4 regions of the Halomonas sp. AOP13-D3-9 genome follow, and region 2 is predicted to be linked to each of the others. Evidence: predicted binding sites of a transcription regulator. Region 2 holds the regulator's gene; each other region holds the start of a gene.
What was found. The regulator FNR, encoded in region 2, switches genes on or off when oxygen is low (the NO sensors DNR and NnrR bind a similar motif). The targets are predictions, from matches to a motif close to TTGATNTANATCAA.

Region 1: a site for FNR is predicted at 1,975-1,988, ahead of ACT3UM_RS10255 (cytochrome ubiquinol oxidase subunit I). Genes of this name have one in related genera too.
Region 3: a site for FNR is predicted at 2,471-2,484, ahead of frdA (fumarate reductase (quinol) flavoprotein subunit). Genes of this name have one in related genera too.
Region 4: a site for FNR is predicted at 1,750-1,763, ahead of ACT3UM_RS00055 (xanthine dehydrogenase family protein molybdopterin-binding subunit). Genes of this name have one in related genera too.

Annotation. Positions count from the first base shown of each region.
Region 1 is NZ_JBQSYH010000008.1:23,851-28,062, reverse strand. Features, by position in the region: gene cydB (cytochrome d ubiquinol oxidase subunit II) at 1-416, opposite strand, end outside; gene ACT3UM_RS10255 (cytochrome ubiquinol oxidase subunit I) at 430-1,839, opposite strand; gene mapR (GntR family transcriptional regulator MpaR) at 2,037-3,446, opposite strand; gene ccoG (cytochrome c oxidase accessory protein CcoG) at 3,792-4,212, shown strand, end outside.
Region 2 is NZ_JBQSYH010000003.1:149,134-153,345, forward strand. Features, by position in the region: gene ACT3UM_RS04460 (sulfite exporter TauE/SafE family protein) at 1-558, shown strand, start outside; gene hemN (oxygen-independent coproporphyrinogen III oxidase) at 637-2,070, shown strand; gene fnr (fumarate/nitrate reduction transcriptional regulator Fnr) at 2,153-2,899, shown strand; gene ttcA (tRNA 2-thiocytidine(32) synthetase TtcA) at 2,892-3,803, opposite strand; gene ACT3UM_RS04480 (3'-5' exonuclease family protein) at 3,905-4,212, opposite strand, start outside.
Region 3 is NZ_JBQSYH010000001.1:181,442-185,653, reverse strand. Features, by position in the region: gene ACT3UM_RS00845 (succinate dehydrogenase/fumarate reductase iron-sulfur subunit) at 1-570, opposite strand, end outside; gene frdA (fumarate reductase (quinol) flavoprotein subunit) at 567-2,354, opposite strand; gene ACT3UM_RS00835 (anion permease) at 2,639-4,108, shown strand; gene menH (2-succinyl-6-hydroxy-2,4-cyclohexadiene-1-carboxylate synthase) at 4,115-4,212, opposite strand, start outside.
Region 4 is NZ_JBQSYH010000001.1:11,731-15,942, reverse strand. Features, by position in the region: gene ACT3UM_RS00070 (maleate cis-trans isomerase family protein) at 1-449, shown strand, start outside; gene ACT3UM_RS00065 (N-carbamoylsarcosine amidohydrolase) at 461-1,141, shown strand; gene ACT3UM_RS00060 (MarR family winged helix-turn-helix transcriptional regulator) at 1,183-1,665, opposite strand; gene ACT3UM_RS00055 (xanthine dehydrogenase family protein molybdopterin-binding subunit) at 1,875-4,145, shown strand; gene ACT3UM_RS00050 (XdhC family protein) at 4,145-4,212, shown strand, end outside.

The DNA of each region.
Region 1 (4,212 bases), on a different contig from region 2:
TGAATATAGCCGCCCAAGGCAACGCCTTGTGCAGTGGTCGCCAGCAGCGAGCCGCCGATAAAGGCTTTGTCCCATACATGGCGCCGCTGGGGGGAGGCCTTGAAGCGAAACTCAAAGGCGACGCCGCGAAAAATTAGCCCCAGCAACATCACGATTAGCGGAATCGCCAGTGCTTCCAACACCACAGCGTAGGCGAGAGGGAAGGCGGCGAATAGTCCCGCGCCGCCTAACACTAGCCAGGTTTCGTTGCCGTCCCACACGGGCGCCACGGTGTTCATCATAATGTCGCGCTCCTGCTCGTCATGAACGCTTAGAAAAAGCAGGCCAATGCCTAAGTCAAAACCATCCATGACCACATACATCATCACACCAAACAGGATGATAATGGCCCAGATAAGTGATAAATCAATGCCCATAGTGCACCCCAATCTAGTAGTGAGTCGTCAGTGTGTCGTTAACCGCCGAGAGCGGCCGTGCGGGCGTGTGTTGATGGCCTGGGCCACCTAAGGTGTGCGAAGGGGAATCGCTTGGGCCTTTATTGACCAAGCTCATCATGTAGATAACGCCGGTGCCGAAGACGGCCAGATAGACCACCACAAAGGCCGCCAAGCTAATGCTGAGGTGCACAGCGTTGTGCGCTGAAGCGGCATCGGCGGTGCGCAGTAATCCGTAGACGACCCAAGGTTGGCGGCCTACTTCGGTGGTAAACCAGCCCGCCAGTAAAGCCACTAGCCCCGCTGGGCCCATGCCTAACGTGAACAGTAGAAAGCGGCGGGATGTATATAGCCGCCCTTTGATGCGCAGGGTGTTGCCCACGATGGCAAGCAGAATCATTAACACCCCAAGCCCAACCATTAACCGAAAGCTCCAGAACACGATAGTCGAATTGGGGCGGTCTTCCGGGGCGAACTCCTTAAGGGCGGGGATTTGCTCGGTCAAGCTGTGCTGTAACAGCAGGCTGCCCAACACGGGAATCTCCACTTTGAAGCGAGTCTCTTCGCGGTTCATATCGGGTAAGCCGAACAGGATCAGCGGGGTGGGTTCACCGCTACTGTTATCCCAGTGCCCTTCGATAGCGGCGATCTTGGCAGGCTGGTGTTCCAGAGTATTAAGACCATGCATGTCACCCACCACGGCCTGAAGCGGGGCAGTGATGGCCAGCATGATCAGCGCCATGGAGAGCATGGTGCGTACTTCAGGGGAGTGCTTGCCCCTTAGTAGCAGCCAAGCGGCGGAGGCGGCGACAAATAGCGCTGTACTTAAGAAAGCAGCCAGTGCCATATGGGCAAGGCGGTAGGGAAAAGAGGGATTAAAGACAATCTTCATCCAATCAACGGGAATCACCACACCGTTGATGATGTCGTGGCCTTGCGGGGTCTGCATCCAACTGTTGGAGGAGAGTATCCAAAACATCGATATGAGGGTGCCGAGCGCGACCATGCAGGTGGCAAAAAAGTGCAGGCCCCTGCCAACGCGCTCCCAGCCAAATAGCATCACCCCTAGAAAGCCGGCTTCCAGGAAGAAAGCTGTGAGCACTTCGTAGGTGAGCAATGGCCCTGTGACACTCCCCGCAAAGGCAGAAAAGCCGCTCCAATGGGTGCCAAACTGGTAGGCCATCACAATGCCCGAGACCACGCCCATGGCAAAGTTGACGGCAAAGATTTTTGACCAGAAGTGGTATAGATGGCGATAGGTATCCCGCTGGGTCTTTAGCCACAGCCCTTCCAGCACGGCCAGGTAGCTGGCTAAACCGATAGTGATGGCGGGAAAAATGATGTGAAAGGAAATAGTAAAGGCAAACTGCACCCTGGCCAAATCAATGGCCGCGATTCCGAGCATGGCGCTTCCTCCGATGACAGCCACTGTCTTAACTAAATAGTGGGCCGGTATAGCCGCTGTATGGCTTCATCGGAACAGTCTATCGCTTGCTGTATTTCATAACAGACTCAGTTTTTCACTAAAAAACCAGATCAGTTGCTCTGGGTTAAGCACTGAGGTACTAATAGCGGCTTTACATAATTGGTCAGGAAAGATAGTCAGAAAAGCGTTAATAACTGCCCCAACGTTTCCATACCGCGCTCGCTGCGTGGCGTCCAGGGGTGGCCATAGCTTAGGCGCACGCAGTGGCGAAACTGCTGGGTCGCGGAAAAAATCGGGCCTGGCGCTAAGCTAACGCCATGGTCGAGCGCCGTATTAAATAGCCGCAGCGAATCCACCTGCTCGGGAAACTCCACCCACAAAAAGTAGCCGCCCGCTGGGCGGGTGATGCGAGTATGGGTAGGAAAGTAGCGATCCGCCGCCGCTAACATGCTGCCTTGCTGGGCTTCTAAGGCGTGGCGGAGTTTGCGCAAATGGCGGTCATAACCGCCGTGCTGCAAATAGTCAGCGATGGCTGCCTGAGCGGGCACGGAGGGCGAGATTGTGGTCATCAGTTTTAGCCGCGAGATGGCCTGTGCATAGCGGCCGCCCGCTACCCAACCGACCCGGTAGCCGGGTGCCAAGCACTTTGAGAAGGAGCTGCAGTGAATGACCAACCCCTCATCATCGAAGGTTTTTACGGGCGCGGGTGGGGTGCTGCCAAAGTACAGCTCGGCATATACATCATCCTCTAGCATCGGCACTTGGTGCTGTTTTATCAGCTGATAGAGGGCTTGTTTGCGCTCTCTGCTCATGCTGGCGCCGATTGGGTTCTGTAAATGGCTCATAAACCAGCAGGCTTTGATGGGCAGTGTCTCTAGTCGCTCTGCCAACACGTCGAGGTCGATTCCCTCCCGTGGGTGAACCGGAACCTCTACGGCGCGAAGTTTTAGTCGCTCCAATACCTGCAGGCTGGCATAAAACGCCGGCGACTCAATCGCCACCAGATCGCCCGGCTGGGTAACACTCTGCAGCGCTAGATTAAGCCCCTCCAGAGCACCATTGGTAATCACCAGCTCTTCCATCGGCAGTTGAATGCCGCCCAGCATGTAGCGCAGGGCAATCTGCCGACACAGATCGGTATGCCCGGTGGTCATGTCAGCCACCACCTGTTGAGGCGAAAGCGCCCGCAACCCCCGCGTCATGCTGATACTCAAGCGCGAAAGCGGAAACAGCTCAGGACTGGGAAAGGCCGATCCAAAGGGCACCGTGCGGTCATCCTGAAGCGAGCCAAGCACTGAGAACACCAACTCGCTGACTTCTACCTCTGCTGGGTCGGTGGGCTGCAGCGTTACACGCGGTTCGTCCAGCAGGCGCCGGGCGTGTTCACGCACAAAATACCCCGAGCGTGCCCTTGCAGTGATAAGCCCACGGTTCTCAAGTAAATAGTAAGCCTGGAACACCGTAGAAGGGCTAATGCCGTGATGGCGGCTAGCCTGGCGCACCGAGGGGATTCGTTCCCCTGGGCCAAGCACACCTTGGCGAATCAGCGTCGCTATCTCATCGGCAAACTGTTCGTAGCGTTTCATGGGATAAACCGTCGGTGTATTGATTAAAACGCCCGAATGCTCCATCACAGTGTTAGCTGGCACAGCGCGGATCTCTGCTTATAGAAAGCACCACTGTGCCGCATGTGCGAAGCGTAAAACAGACTCAAATATAGTAATAAACAGCATATCAGAAAGCAGCGGTGTGAGAGGCTAGTGCTAACTGATACGCCTTATTTCTCTAAAACTGCATCTGTTTGTGCCATCCCTGTATGAGCATAGTAGCGGCTAACTTAAAAGTCGCGCCTTCTAACAAATGCTTAATCATCTGCCCCGCGACGCCCCTCGACCGCATAAGCCTCCATTCTTTCTTTTTTGGATATCGGTATGACGCAACGCATTCCACTGCAAGACATGACTACTGAGGCGGCGGTTGAACACCATACTCCTCCGTCTAAGTCGCCCAATTCTCAGTCTCCCAGTAGCAAGCCACCGAAGCTCGGACATATTTATGTGCGAGAAATAAGCGGTTTTTTTCAGCGTATCCGGCGCTTTTCTAACTGGCTGTTGATGGCGCTCTATTTCGGCTTGCCGTGGATCAATTGGGGTGATCGGCCGCTGGTGTGGTTTGACCTCTCAGCCCAGGAGTTCCACCTGTTTGCGGCGACGTTTTATCCACAGGACTTTATCTTGCTCACCTGGATTCTAGTGCTGTGCGCTTTTGGGTTGTTTTTGATCACGGTAGTGGCTGGGCGAGTGTGGTGTGGCTACAGCTGCCCGCAAAGCGTGTGGACGTTTCTGTTTATCT
Region 2 (4,212 bases):
CATCCAGCGCGTATGGGGGGGCTGCTACTCAGCTACAATGCTGGCCGTATTATTAGCTATATGAGCGCAGGCGCGCTGGTTGCCCTGCTGGGCACGCTATTTTCGCTTTCCGCCACGGCACGAATGCTGCTTCAGGTGTTTGCCGCGCTGATGCTGATCCTGATGGCACTGTATATCGCCAACTGGTGGAAAGGGCTGCTCAAAGTGGAGGCGGTTGGCCGCCGTCTATGGCGCTTTATCGAGCCTGTGGGGCGGCGCTTAATGCCGGTGGTGTATATCCCTCAAGCCTTCGCGCTAGGCGCACTTTGGGGCTGGCTACCCTGTGGGCTGGTCTACTCCATGCTGGCCTGGAGCCTGGCGATAGCCGACCCGCTCCAGGGCGCGCTGCTAATGGGCGCATTTGGGCTAGGCACCCTGCCGGCGCTGCTCGCCACTGGCCTCGCTGCGCGCCAGCTAAGCCACCTGATTCGCCACCCGGCGACGCGCAGCGTGGCGGCACTAACGATTATCGCGTTTGCGCTGTGGCAGCTCTGGACTCTTACGGCACACAACCTCTAATAGCATGACATGGCTCAATCTTTACGCTTTCGTCACGGGTTAGGCTAGCGGCATTACCTCACGTCGGAGCGCCCCTTCATGCCCGTTCATGCCCCTGCGGTTTCACCTCTTACCTCGTCTGTGGCGGCAGCGCCCGTGCAGCCGGTGTGGGATGAAGCCCTGCTGCGCCGCTACGACACCAGCGGACCACGCTACACGTCTTACCCCACGGCGCTGTCATTTCACGACCAATTCACCCCCGGTGACCTGACCCAGGCACTAGAGCGTAGCAATGCCAGTCAGCGTTCGCTGTCGCTGTATGTTCACGTGCCTTTTTGTCGCAAGATCTGCTTCTACTGCGCATGCAATAAAATCGCCACCAAGAACACCGCCCTGACCGAGCCTTACTTATCCCGGCTCGACCGTGAAATGGTGCTGACCGCACGCCACTTGGATACATCACGACCGGTGGAGCAGCTACACTGGGGTGGCGGAACGCCGACCTTTCTTAGCTTGAATCAGATGGGCGACCTGATTGATCGTTTGGATGCCCGGTTTGGCCTTTCGTCCTCTGCCGATCGCGACTACGCGATTGAAATAGACCCCCGGGAAGCGGATGTATTTACCCTGCGCCACCTGCAGTCGTTAGGCTTTAACCGCATTAGCCTGGGCGTGCAGGATTTAAGCCCGTTGGTGCAGAAAGCCATTAACCGCATTCAACCGCGGGTACTCACCGAAACGCTGATGGAAGAGGCGCATCGCCTGGGCTTTCGCTCGCTCAATCTCGATCTTATTTACGGTTTACCGTTTCAGACAGAAAAGAGCTTTGCGAATACCCTCCGCCAGGTGATTGAACTCAATCCGGCGCGTCTTTCAGTATTTAACTACGCCCATATGCCCGAGCGCTTTGCTCCCCAGCGGCGTATTAATGTCGATGATTTGCCGGGCGGTGAAGAGAAGCTGGCAATTCTGCGCACCACGATTGAAATGCTCACCGCGGCTGGCTACGTACATATCGGGATGGATCACTTTGCCCGGCCTGACGATAGCCTGGCCATTGCTCAGCGCGACGGCTCGCTACAGCGCAACTTCCAAGGCTACTCCAGCCATGCCCAGTGCGATTTAATCGGGCTTGGCGTTTCGGCGATTTCACGTATTGATGACGTCTACGCGCAGAACCCGAGCGATCTGGCAAGCTACGAGGCGGCGTTGGATCAGGGTCAGCTCGCTACTGTGCGAGGCGTGCGGTTGAGTGATGACGACCTAATCCGGCGGGATGTGATTGAGCGGCTGATGTGCGATATGGGCATTGATCTGGCTGCGGTCAGCCAGCGCTGGAACATTGATGCCCCCCGCTATTTTGCCCCCGCTCTGGAGCGTTTACAGAGCGCCGAGCAAGATGGCTTACTGACCCGTAGTGGTGATCAACTTAACGCCACGCCCATGGGTCGACTGCTGGTGCGCCATTTAGCCATGGCGTTCGATACCCATCTTTCTGGGCAAATAGGGCAGCGCTACTCTAAGATTGTTTAATCACCTTATTGCAGGCATGCTAACGGCACCACAATAAGTAAGAATTTGCTAATTTTATCCTGACCCACTCAAGGAGCACCGCATGTTGGAACCTATGAGCAGCCGACGCTCGCTACTCCACGAAGCGCGCTGCCAAACCTGCAGCCTTAGCTCGCTGTGCCTGCCGCTTGCCCTTGAGTTGGACGATATGGGGCAGTTCGATGCGATTATTCGCCGCCGTGCGCCGCTGAAAAAAGGCGAGCCGCTGTTTCGCCAGGGTGACACTTTTACCAGCGTTTACGCGGTGCGTTCGGGGAGTTTGAAACAGGTCACCGCCGAAGGTAACGGCAGTGAGCAGTTGACCAATTTCTACCTGCCCAGTGAACTGGTGGGGCTGGATGGCATTGATGAAGAGCACTACCCCGGTAGCGTTATCGCCCTGGAAACCACCACCGTTTGCGAGATTCCTTTTGACCGCCTGGATTTGCTCTCAGAAGAGATCCCTGAGCTACGTGGCCAGCTGTATCGGAGCATGAGCAAAGAGTTGCGCGATGACCGACGCATGATGCGCCTACTCTCGCGCAAAACCGCCGATCAACGGCTGGCCACCTTTTTGATTACCCTTTCGGACCGTTTTCGTCGCCGAGGCTACTCGCCCTACAGCTTTCGCCTCTCAATGCCGAGGGCCGATATTGGCAACTACCTGGGCTTAGCGGTGGAAACCGTCAGCCGCATTTTAAGCCGCTTTCAGCAGCAGAGCGTGGTGGCGGTTTCTGGGCGAGAGGTCAATATTCTCGATATGCCGCGTTTGATTACCCTCGCCGAAGAGGAAGAGCAAACGGTTAGCTGACGTTGAAGGCCTGGATGCGACCCGCCAGCAGCTCCGCCTGCTTCGCCTCTAAGCCCTCAAAATCAAACAGGCTGCGGTCTGCCAACTGGGAGGGCGCAATATTGGTCACCGCTTTAAACATGCTTTCCAGACGGCCAGGAAACTTCTCATCCCACTCGGCGAGCATCTCTTTGACCACCTGACGCTGCATATTAGGCTGGGAGCCGCACAGGTTGCAGGGAATGATTGGGAACGCCATCAGCCGCGAAAATTCCGCAATATCCGCTTCTTTGCAGTAGGCCAACGGCCGAATAACGATATTCTTACCATCATCGGATAGCAGCTTCGGCGGCATCGCTTTCAGGTTGCCGCCGAAGAACATATTCAGAAACAGGGTTTCAAGAATGTCTTCCCGGTGATGGCCCAGGGCAATTTTATTGGCCCCAATCTCTTCGGCAAACCCATACAGCGAGCCGCGGCGAAGCCGTGAACAGAGCGCGCAGGTGGTCTTGCCTTCAGGGGTTTTCTCCTTCACCACCGAGTAGGTATCGCGTTCTACGATGTGATACTCCACCCCCTGCTTGTCCAGATAGGCAGGCAGCACATGCTCAGGAAAGCCCGGCTGCTTCTGATCCAGATTGACCGCTATCAACGAAAAGTTAACTGGCGCGTTGCGCTGCAAGTTGCGCAAAATCTCCAGCATCGTGTAGCTGTCCTTACCGCCGGAGAGGCACACCATCACGCGATCGCCTTCATTGATCATTTGGTAATCAATAATCGCATTGCCCACTTCTCGGCGCAGACGCTTTTGCAGCTTGTTAAATTCACGCTTCTGCTTAGCATCAGCCTGCACAGCGTCTGGAGAGGCTGCAGGAGCAACATCTGGCGTGTCAAAATGCGGGTCGAAATAATCTAGGGATTGCATGAAATAAGCACTGCCGATAGTGAAAGGCGCTAAAAGAGGAAATATTGCCACATTCTAACAACACTCACCGCCTGACCCAAACACTAGTGCTTCCCCCATTCCTATGCCACCTCCGCCATAACGCGCTGCAGGCGCATATACAGAAGTGCGCTGGCGGTTGCCTCGCCAAGCACGCTTTGCACACCCATGGCGGGCACCTGCCAGCATGCCAGCGCCTGGGCGAAGCTGGTGGGCGCTTCTACCTCCGGATGCAAACGCCGCAGTTGGCGCTGATGCAGTCTCGCCACATCAACCTGGGCATTGGGTAGCGCAAAATTCAGCTGCTTAGTCAGTAGTCTATTCAACGCTACAATGCGCTGCTCCAACTGCCAGCCCACAATGGGCCGATTGCCGATAAATTCCACTAATG
Region 3 (4,212 bases), on a different contig from region 2:
CGCTGCCGGGCCGAGGAACTCTTGATTAAGCCCAAACTGCGGGCAGGCGGAGTAGCAAAGCCCACAGTTGATGCAGTTAGCGAACTGCTTGTAGCGCTCCAGCTGCTCTGGTGTCTGCTGATAGGTTTCCGGCGCCTTGGGGTCGTAGGGTTTTACCGGATTATTGTCAATCAGATAGGGCTTAACCGCCGCCAGGTGTTCCAGGAAGATCGCCATATCCACCACCAGATCCCGCTGCACGGGGAAGTGGGCCAGCGGCTCGATACGAATATCACCCTCGTAATCGCGCAGGAAGGTTTTACAGCCCAGCTTGGGAATGCCGTTCACCATCACCCCGCAGGAGCCACAGATCGCCATACGGCAAGACCAGCGGTAGCTCAGCGTGCTATCGAGCTGCTCCTTGATGTGGTTAAGGGCATCCAGCAGCGAGGTGCTGTCATCCACCGGCAGGTCGTACTCCTGCCAGTACGTTTCAGTCGAGGTGTCCGGCAGGTAGCGTTTGACGCTGATATGCTTGGTGCTGGTGTTATCAGCGCTAACACGCTTGGCAGTAATCTGATCGGTACTCATACCTTCTCCCCCTTGCCCGCATCGCCATAGGCCCGCTCCGCCGGGGCAGAGAATTGCACATCGACGTCCTGCCAGCGCAGCTCGGCATGGGCATCGCCTTGGTAGAACACCTGGCTATGCTTAAGGTAGTTAACGTCATCGCGTTTCTGCATGCCTTCATCCAAGCGCTGGTGGGCACCGCGGGACTCACGGCGCTCAAGCGCGCCCAAACAGGAGGCTTCGGCAATATCCAGGCCACACTCCAGTTCAAGACATTCCAGTAACTCGGTATTAAAAATCTTGCTGGTATCGTTAACGCGGATCTCGTTGAAGCGCGCACGCAGTTGGCGCATGGTATCCAGCGAATGGCGCATGCCCTCTTCGGTGCGGTAAATCCCACAGCCGCTCTCCATGGCCTGCACCATGGCGTGCTTGAGTTCTACCCAGTTCTCGCCGCTCCCCGTTCCGTCACATAGCCGCAGCAGCTTGGCTTGCTGGCGGTCGCCCTGGGCTTCCAGCAGGCGCTCATCGGCCCACTCTGTTTGCGCCGCACGCTGACTGGCCTGCTCACCGGCCAGGCGGCCAAACACCAATAGCTCAGTTAGCGAGTTAGAGCCCAAACGGTTGGCGCCGTGCAAGCCCACCGAAGCACACTCCCCGGCGGCGTACAGCCCGGCAATGGAAGTTTCACACTGGGGGTTGGTTTCAATACCGCCCATGGTGTAGTGAACCGCTGGGCGAATGGGGATGGGCTCTTTCACCGGGTCGACGTTGATATAGGATTTGGCCAGCTCGCAGATAAACGGCAGGCGCTCCAGAATGGTCTTTTCACCCAAGTGGCGCAGATCAAGATAGACCACATCGCTGTCGCCAAACTTGCCGGTGCGGCCTGCCTGCTGCTCCTGCCAGAAAGCCTGGGAGAGTTTGTCCCGAGGGCCTAGCTCCATGTACTTGTTTTCCGGTTTGCCAAGCGGTGTTTCCGGGCCAAGGCCATAATCCTGCAGATAGCGATAGCCATCTTTGTTTAGCAGAATCCCCCCTTCACCCCGGCACGCTTCGGTAATCAAAATGCCGGAGCCGGGCAGGCCGGTGGGGTGATACTGAACAAACTCCATATCCCGCAGTGCCACACCGTGGCGATAAGCCATCGCCATACCGTCGCCGGTAACAATGCCCGCATTGGTGTTGAAACGGAATAAACGCCCCGCGCCGCCGGTGGCCAGAATCACCGCTTTGGCGCGCAGCACGGTTAATTCGCCAGTGGCGATTTGTAGCGCAATCACACCAATCACTGCGCCTTCGTGAACCGCCAGGTCGAGCACGAAGTACTCGTCGAAACGCTCGATCTCGGGATATTTCAGCGAGGTTTGAAATAGGGTGTGGAGCATATGGAAGCCGGTTTTGTCGGCGGCGAACCAAGTGCGGGCGGTTTTCATGCCCCCAAAGCGGCGTACTTGCACTTGGCCATCGTCTTTACGGCTCCAGGGACAGCCCCAGCGCTCCATCTGCACCAGCTCTTGGTAAGCGTGGTGAACAAAGTAGTCGACGACACCCTGTTCAACCAGCCAGTCACCGCCGGAAACGGTGTCATCAAAATGCGCCTGATGGGAGTCTTCTTCACTGGTAACCGCCGCCGCTCCGCCTTCCGCGGCAACGGTATGGGAGCGCATGGGGTACACCTTGGAGAGCAGCGCAATACGCTGAGGGGCGCCCTGGGTTTTAGCCTGCTCGGCAGCTCCAATAGCAGCACGTAAGCCTGCGCCGCCCCCACCGACAATGACGATATCGAAATCTCGCTGCTGCATGACAACCCCTTCCATTAGCCAAGTCAAAGGTGGTACTGGCGGCACTCTTCGGTGCCCTTTCATTATTCGAACTTACCACGCCCTTGGCAGGCCCTGCTCATTAGTCCAAAGAACTATTGACGTGCGTCAAGCAAGTGGGAGATCGAGCGGGTATTGCTGTTCCCCGCGTGCCGCAGCCCCTACTCTTCAAGCCACTCACTGCAAGGCAGATAGCTATCCGCCAAGCAATACCAGGCAATAAAAGAAGCCCAGACAGGCTCAAGAAAACTAAAGAGAGGTGCCGCATGACGACGAATGCTCAACCCTCACCGCGATGGAAACTGTTAGCACCGCTAGCAGTCACTATCATCGTCGCGCTGATCCCCATTCCCCCGGGGCTTGCGCCTCATGCGTGGTATTTTTTAGCCATTTTCCTGGGCTGCGTGGTGGGTTTGATTCTTGAACCACTACCGGGCGCGGTGGTGGGTCTGATCGGCGTTACCCTAGTGGCGCTACTTTCAAGGTGGGTGTTGTTCTCTCCCGAACAGCTCGCCGTTAACGGTTTCAACCCCGCTGGCCAAGCCTTTTCCTGGGCGGTGTCGGGCTTTACCAACTCTACCGTATGGCTGATTTTTGGTGCCTTTATGTTTGCCCTGGGCTACGAAAAAACCGGCCTAGGTCGACGAATTTCCCTCTGGCTGGTCAAGGCAATGGGTAAGAGAACCTTGACCCTTGGCTACGCGGTGATGATTGCCGATGGCATTCTCGCGCCCTTTACGCCCTCTAATACGGCGCGCAGTGCGGGCACGATCTACCCGGTGATTCGTAACTTGCCACCGCTTTACGATTCGCACCCTAATGACCCCAGCATGAAGCGCATGGGTAGCTTTTTGATGTGGACAGCACTGGCCTCTACCTGCGTGACCAGCTCGCTATTTTTGACCGCCCTGGCCCCCAACTTATTGGCTATCGCGCTAACCGAAAGTACCACCGGCATCCAAATCAACTGGGGGCAGTGGTTTATGGCGGTCGTGCCAGCGGGCATTCTGCTGTTACTGCTGGTGCCGCTGCTAAGCTATTGGCTATGTTCCCCCGAAGTGAAGGCGGGCGATGAAATTTCCGACTGGGCCGGCAAGGAGTTAACCAAGCTGGGCGCACTGACCCGCCATGAAATCATGCTGGTCGTTATGGTGGTCACTGCGCTGCTGCTGTGGATTTTTGCTGGCAGCATCATCTCCGGCTCACTGGTAGGCCTAGTGGTCATCTGCGGCATGCTGTTAACAAGCATCATTAGCTGGGACGATATTCTTAACAATCGTGCGGCTTGGAATACCTTTGTGTGGTTTGCCACCCTGGTGGCGCTAGCAGGCGGACTCAGTCAAGTAGGATTCGTTAACTGGTTTGGCGGTGTGGTGGGTGGGCAGATAAGCCACTTCGACCCAGTGATGGCCATGGTGGCGCTAGTGGTTATTTTTTACCTACTGCACTACTTCTTTGCCAGCGTGACGGCCCACGTGACCGCCCTACTGCCGGTGATTCTGGCGGCGGCATCGGGTATTGCCGGGCTGGATATGCAGATGTTTATCCTGCTGCTACTCCCCACCCTCGGCTTTATGGGCATTCTCACCCCCTACGGCACTGGGCCTAGCCCGGTTTACTACGGCAGCGGCTACTTACCCAGCGCACTGTTTTGGCGGCTAGGGGCGATTTTCGGGCTGCTTTTCCTGGTGGTTTGGCTGGTGATCGGCCTGCCCTGGCTTATGCTGATCAGTTGATAAACACTAGCCTAGGTACCAAGTGTTGAGCTGCTGAGCAATCATCTCTGGTTGCTCAGCATGAAGATTATGGCCCCCCTCCAGCGTGATATGGCGCAGGCGCG
Region 4 (4,212 bases), on a different contig from region 2:
GCACCGAAGAGAACGGCTGCGACACACCCGTAGTGACCAGTGCCGGTGCGCTGGTGGATGCTCTAGGTGTGATGAAAGCCAAACGTGTGGTGGTCGTGGCGCCTTACATGAAGCCGCTGACCGAAATGGTGGTCGACTACATCCGTCAGGAAGGCATTGACGTGCTCGACTACCGGGCGCTTGAGATCCCCAACAACCTTGATGTTGCCCGCCACGATCCCGCCAATCTTCCCGAGATCGTCGCCAGTCTCGATTTAAGTAACGTGGACGCTATCGTCTTGTCAGCCTGTGTGCAAATGCCCTCACTACCGGCCGTCGCCAAGGTAGAAGCCTTAACCGGAAAGCCCGTTGTGACCGCAGCTATCGCGACCACCTACGCCATGCTCAAGGCACTCGACCTGGAGCCCATCGTACCGGGCGCGGGCGCCCTCTTATCAGGGGCTTACTAGGAGATAGCACTATGACCAACCCCAGCCAAGCAACCAACGGCAGCGGTGCTAATGACAGCTCTTTAGATGACAGCTTAGATAACAACTACAAGGGCGTGTGGGATGGACGCATTGGTTTTGGCAAAAGACCCGCGCTGCTGGTGGTTGATTTTATGCAGGGCTACACGACCCCCGGTTCGCCGCTATTTGCCCAGGGTGTGGTGGATGCGGTGGCCAATATGCCGCCGCTACTCAATACCGCACGGCGGACGGGTACGCCCGTTATCCACACCAATATTCTTTATCACGCCCCGGATCAAATCGATGGTGGCATTTGGGTCAAGAAGGCACCGGTCATGCGGGCGATGGTGGCGGGCAACCCTTACGCGGAGTTCTGCCCCGAGGTGGCCCCCAGAGAAGATGAGCTGGTAATGACCAAGCAGTATGCCAGCGCTTTCTTTGGTACTTCGCTGGCTTCCACGCTGGTCGCCATGGGGATCGATACGCTGATCATTACCGGTTGCTCCACCAGCGGCTGCATTCGCGCCACCGCCGTTGACGGCGTACAGCACGGCTTTCGGGTGATGGTGGTACGTGACTGTGTGGGCGACCGCCACCCCGCGCCCCATGAAGCTAATCTGTTTGATATCGATAGCAAATATGGCGATGTGATTGGACTGGATGAAACACTGGATTACTTAATAAAGCGTTAGGAGTGCCCAAGAACACAGGTGAAGCGGGCGTCTCGGTTGTGTTATCCGTCCGCGTTCATTTTTTCCAGCAGATGCATTAAGGCAACCCGCTCTGCCGGGTTGAGATTTTTCATGGTCTGATCGCTAATTTGCTTGGCACTGGGCACCATAGCCTCGACTAATGTCTCCCCGGCCTCAGTGATCACGACCATGACTTTACGTTGATCATTGGGGTCGGTGGTGAGCGAGATCCACCCCCGCGCTTTAAGACGTTTAATGACGCCACGGATAGTGGCTGGATCAATCGCCGTGGCGTTGACGATATCGGTTAACGAGCTGGGGCCACGCTCCATCACCGTGCACAGCGTGACAAATTGAATGGCCGTAAGCTGCTTATCGCTGCTGTAGCGCTGAAAAATAGCCGTATGCCGCTGGTAGGCTTTACGCAGTAGATGCCCTACTTGCTCAGAAAAATCATACCCCTGCTCTGAAGGCGTGGGGTGCTCACCGGAAGACGAGTGTTTGAGCGCACTATCCGTTGTCATTCCATATCCTTAATCTATTAGCGACGACGTGTATCGAGTATGGCACTGGTTAACAAAATGATGCATCAACGCTTTAAATACTGCTTGCGCTGGATCAATTCATCATGCTTTTATGGCGTACACGCTATAATTTTACCTTAGTTATCGCTCTTTCATCACCTAAAATTCATCCGCACTGATCATCGTAAACGCGAGCGTGGGAGGCAGACATGGCTGATAAACCAGACTATACAAGAGAGTCACTGCTGTATGGGTCTGATGTTCTGGTGATCTATCGCGACCCGGTTACGCCCCCCAAGCCCGCGCCCGGACAGCCAGGTACACACTCAAACTTCACCCCCCATGAGCCTGAGATATTCATTGCCGTACTGAGCGATAGTCATATCGTGGCTTTCAACGGCCACGTAGACCTGGGCACAGGCATACGCACGGCGCTCGCTCAAATTGTCGCAGAAGAGCTTAGCGTCGCGTTCGACGGCGTCACAATGGTGCTGGGCAACTCCGTTGAAGCCCCCAACCAAGGCCCCACCATAGCCAGTGCATCGATTCAGATCACTGCCGAGCCTTTACGACGAGCTGCGGCACAGGCGCGGGAGTACCTATTAACCCTGGCAGCAAAGCACTTTGACACTGAGCGCTCACTACTTAGCTGCCAGAACGGCGCTATTACGCCAAGTGATAATAACCGCTCATCCGTTAGCTTTGGGGAGTTGCTGCGGGGCACCCGTCATGCATTAAAGCTTGCCGATGAGGTGCCGCTTAAGCCGGTCAGCCATTATACCCTGGTCGGCCAATCGACCTCCCGCGTGGATATACCCGCCAAGGCCACCGGGGAATTGACCTTTATCCACGATCTGCGCCTGCCCAACATGCTACATGGGCGAGTGATTCGTCCGCCTTATGTCGGCCATGATAGCGGCGACTTTATTGGCAACAGTTTAATCGCGGTAGATGAAAGCTCTGTGGCGCATTTGCCAGGTGTGATAAGTGTCGTGGTGGTCGGTGACTTTGTTGGCGTGGTGGCCGAGCGTGAAGAGCAGGCTGCTGCTGCCGCCAAACAGCTAAAGATCCAGTGGCGCCCAATCGAAGGCTTGCCTCAGTTGGACAACATAGAGCAAGCACTGCTCGACCTGCCCAGCAAGCAGCGCATACTCCTCGAAGAGGGTGATCTCGACAGCGCTCTGGCTGCCGCACAGCATCCGCTCAATCGTCACTATGTGTGGCCTTTCCAACTGCATGGCTCTATCGGCCCTTCGTGCTCTGTCGCCGATGCCAATGAAGATGGCCTTCACGTATGGTCGGGCACCCAAAATCCACACAGCCTGCGCGCCGACCTCGCCCGCCTTACCGGTTTGGATGAAGGCGTTATCACCATTACCCGCATGGAAACATCAGGCTGCTATGGCCGCAACTGCGCCGACGACGTTGGCGCGGATGCAGTGCTGCTGTCTCAGGCGGTGGGTCGACCTGTTCGTGTACAACTAACCCGTGAGCAGGAGCACACCTGGGAGCCTAAAGGGGCTGCTCAGTATATGGCCATCCAGGGCGGCTTAAACGCAGATGGCAGCCCAGCAGGCTATCGCTTTAATACGCGCTACCCCTCTAACAGTGCGCCCACCCTGGCACTGCTGCTGACCGGCGCCGCCTCACCGATTGATATCCCCTTTGAAATGGGGGATCGAACGTCGGTGCCGCCCTACCGCTATCCTCATCGCCAAATAGTGTGCGACGACGTCCCGACGCTGGTTCGTGCCTCCTGGCTGCGTGGCGTCTCGGCACTGCCCAGCACCTTCGCCCACGAAAGCTATATTGATGAACTCGCCTACTTGGCGGGTGAAGATCCTGTCGCCTATCGGTTGCGCTACTTAGCCGATAACCGCGCCTGCGAGCTTGTCGAAGAGTTAGCCAAACGTGCGAACTGGAAACCCTGCACCGCTAACGCCAACCCGAGTAGCGATGGCGAGTGGCGCTACGGCCGAGGCTTCGCTTACGCCCAGTACGTACATAGTAAATTTCCCGGCTTTGGTGCCGCGCTTGCCGCCTGGGTGATTGAACTTACAGTCAATGTGAAGAGTGGGCGGGTTGTCGTCGAGAACTTATATGTGGGTCAGGATGCGGGCTTAATGGTGAACCCCGCCGGCGTTCGCCATCAGGTGCATGGCAATGTGATCCAGATGCTCAGCCGCACGTTAAAGGAGCGGGTAACCTTTGAGGATGGTTTACCGACCAGCAGAGAGTGGGGCGGCTACCCCATTCTGCGTTTCTCAGAGCTTCCTCCCATCGACGTCATGCTGCTTGATCGCCCTGAACTACCCCCACTCGGCGTTGGGGAGTCCGCCTCACTGCCCGGCGCTCCCGCGATTGCCAACGCGCTTTTTGATGCCACGGGGGTACGCTTTACCCATCCCCCTTTTACCCCTGACACCATTCGCGATGCACTGAAAGCCGCCCTTCGGCTCACCATGGAGGCGGCGATTTAATGCACCATCTTGATCTACAGGTTATCGAACGGGCGCTGAAGTGGGCCAATCAGGGGCTGACCGTTTG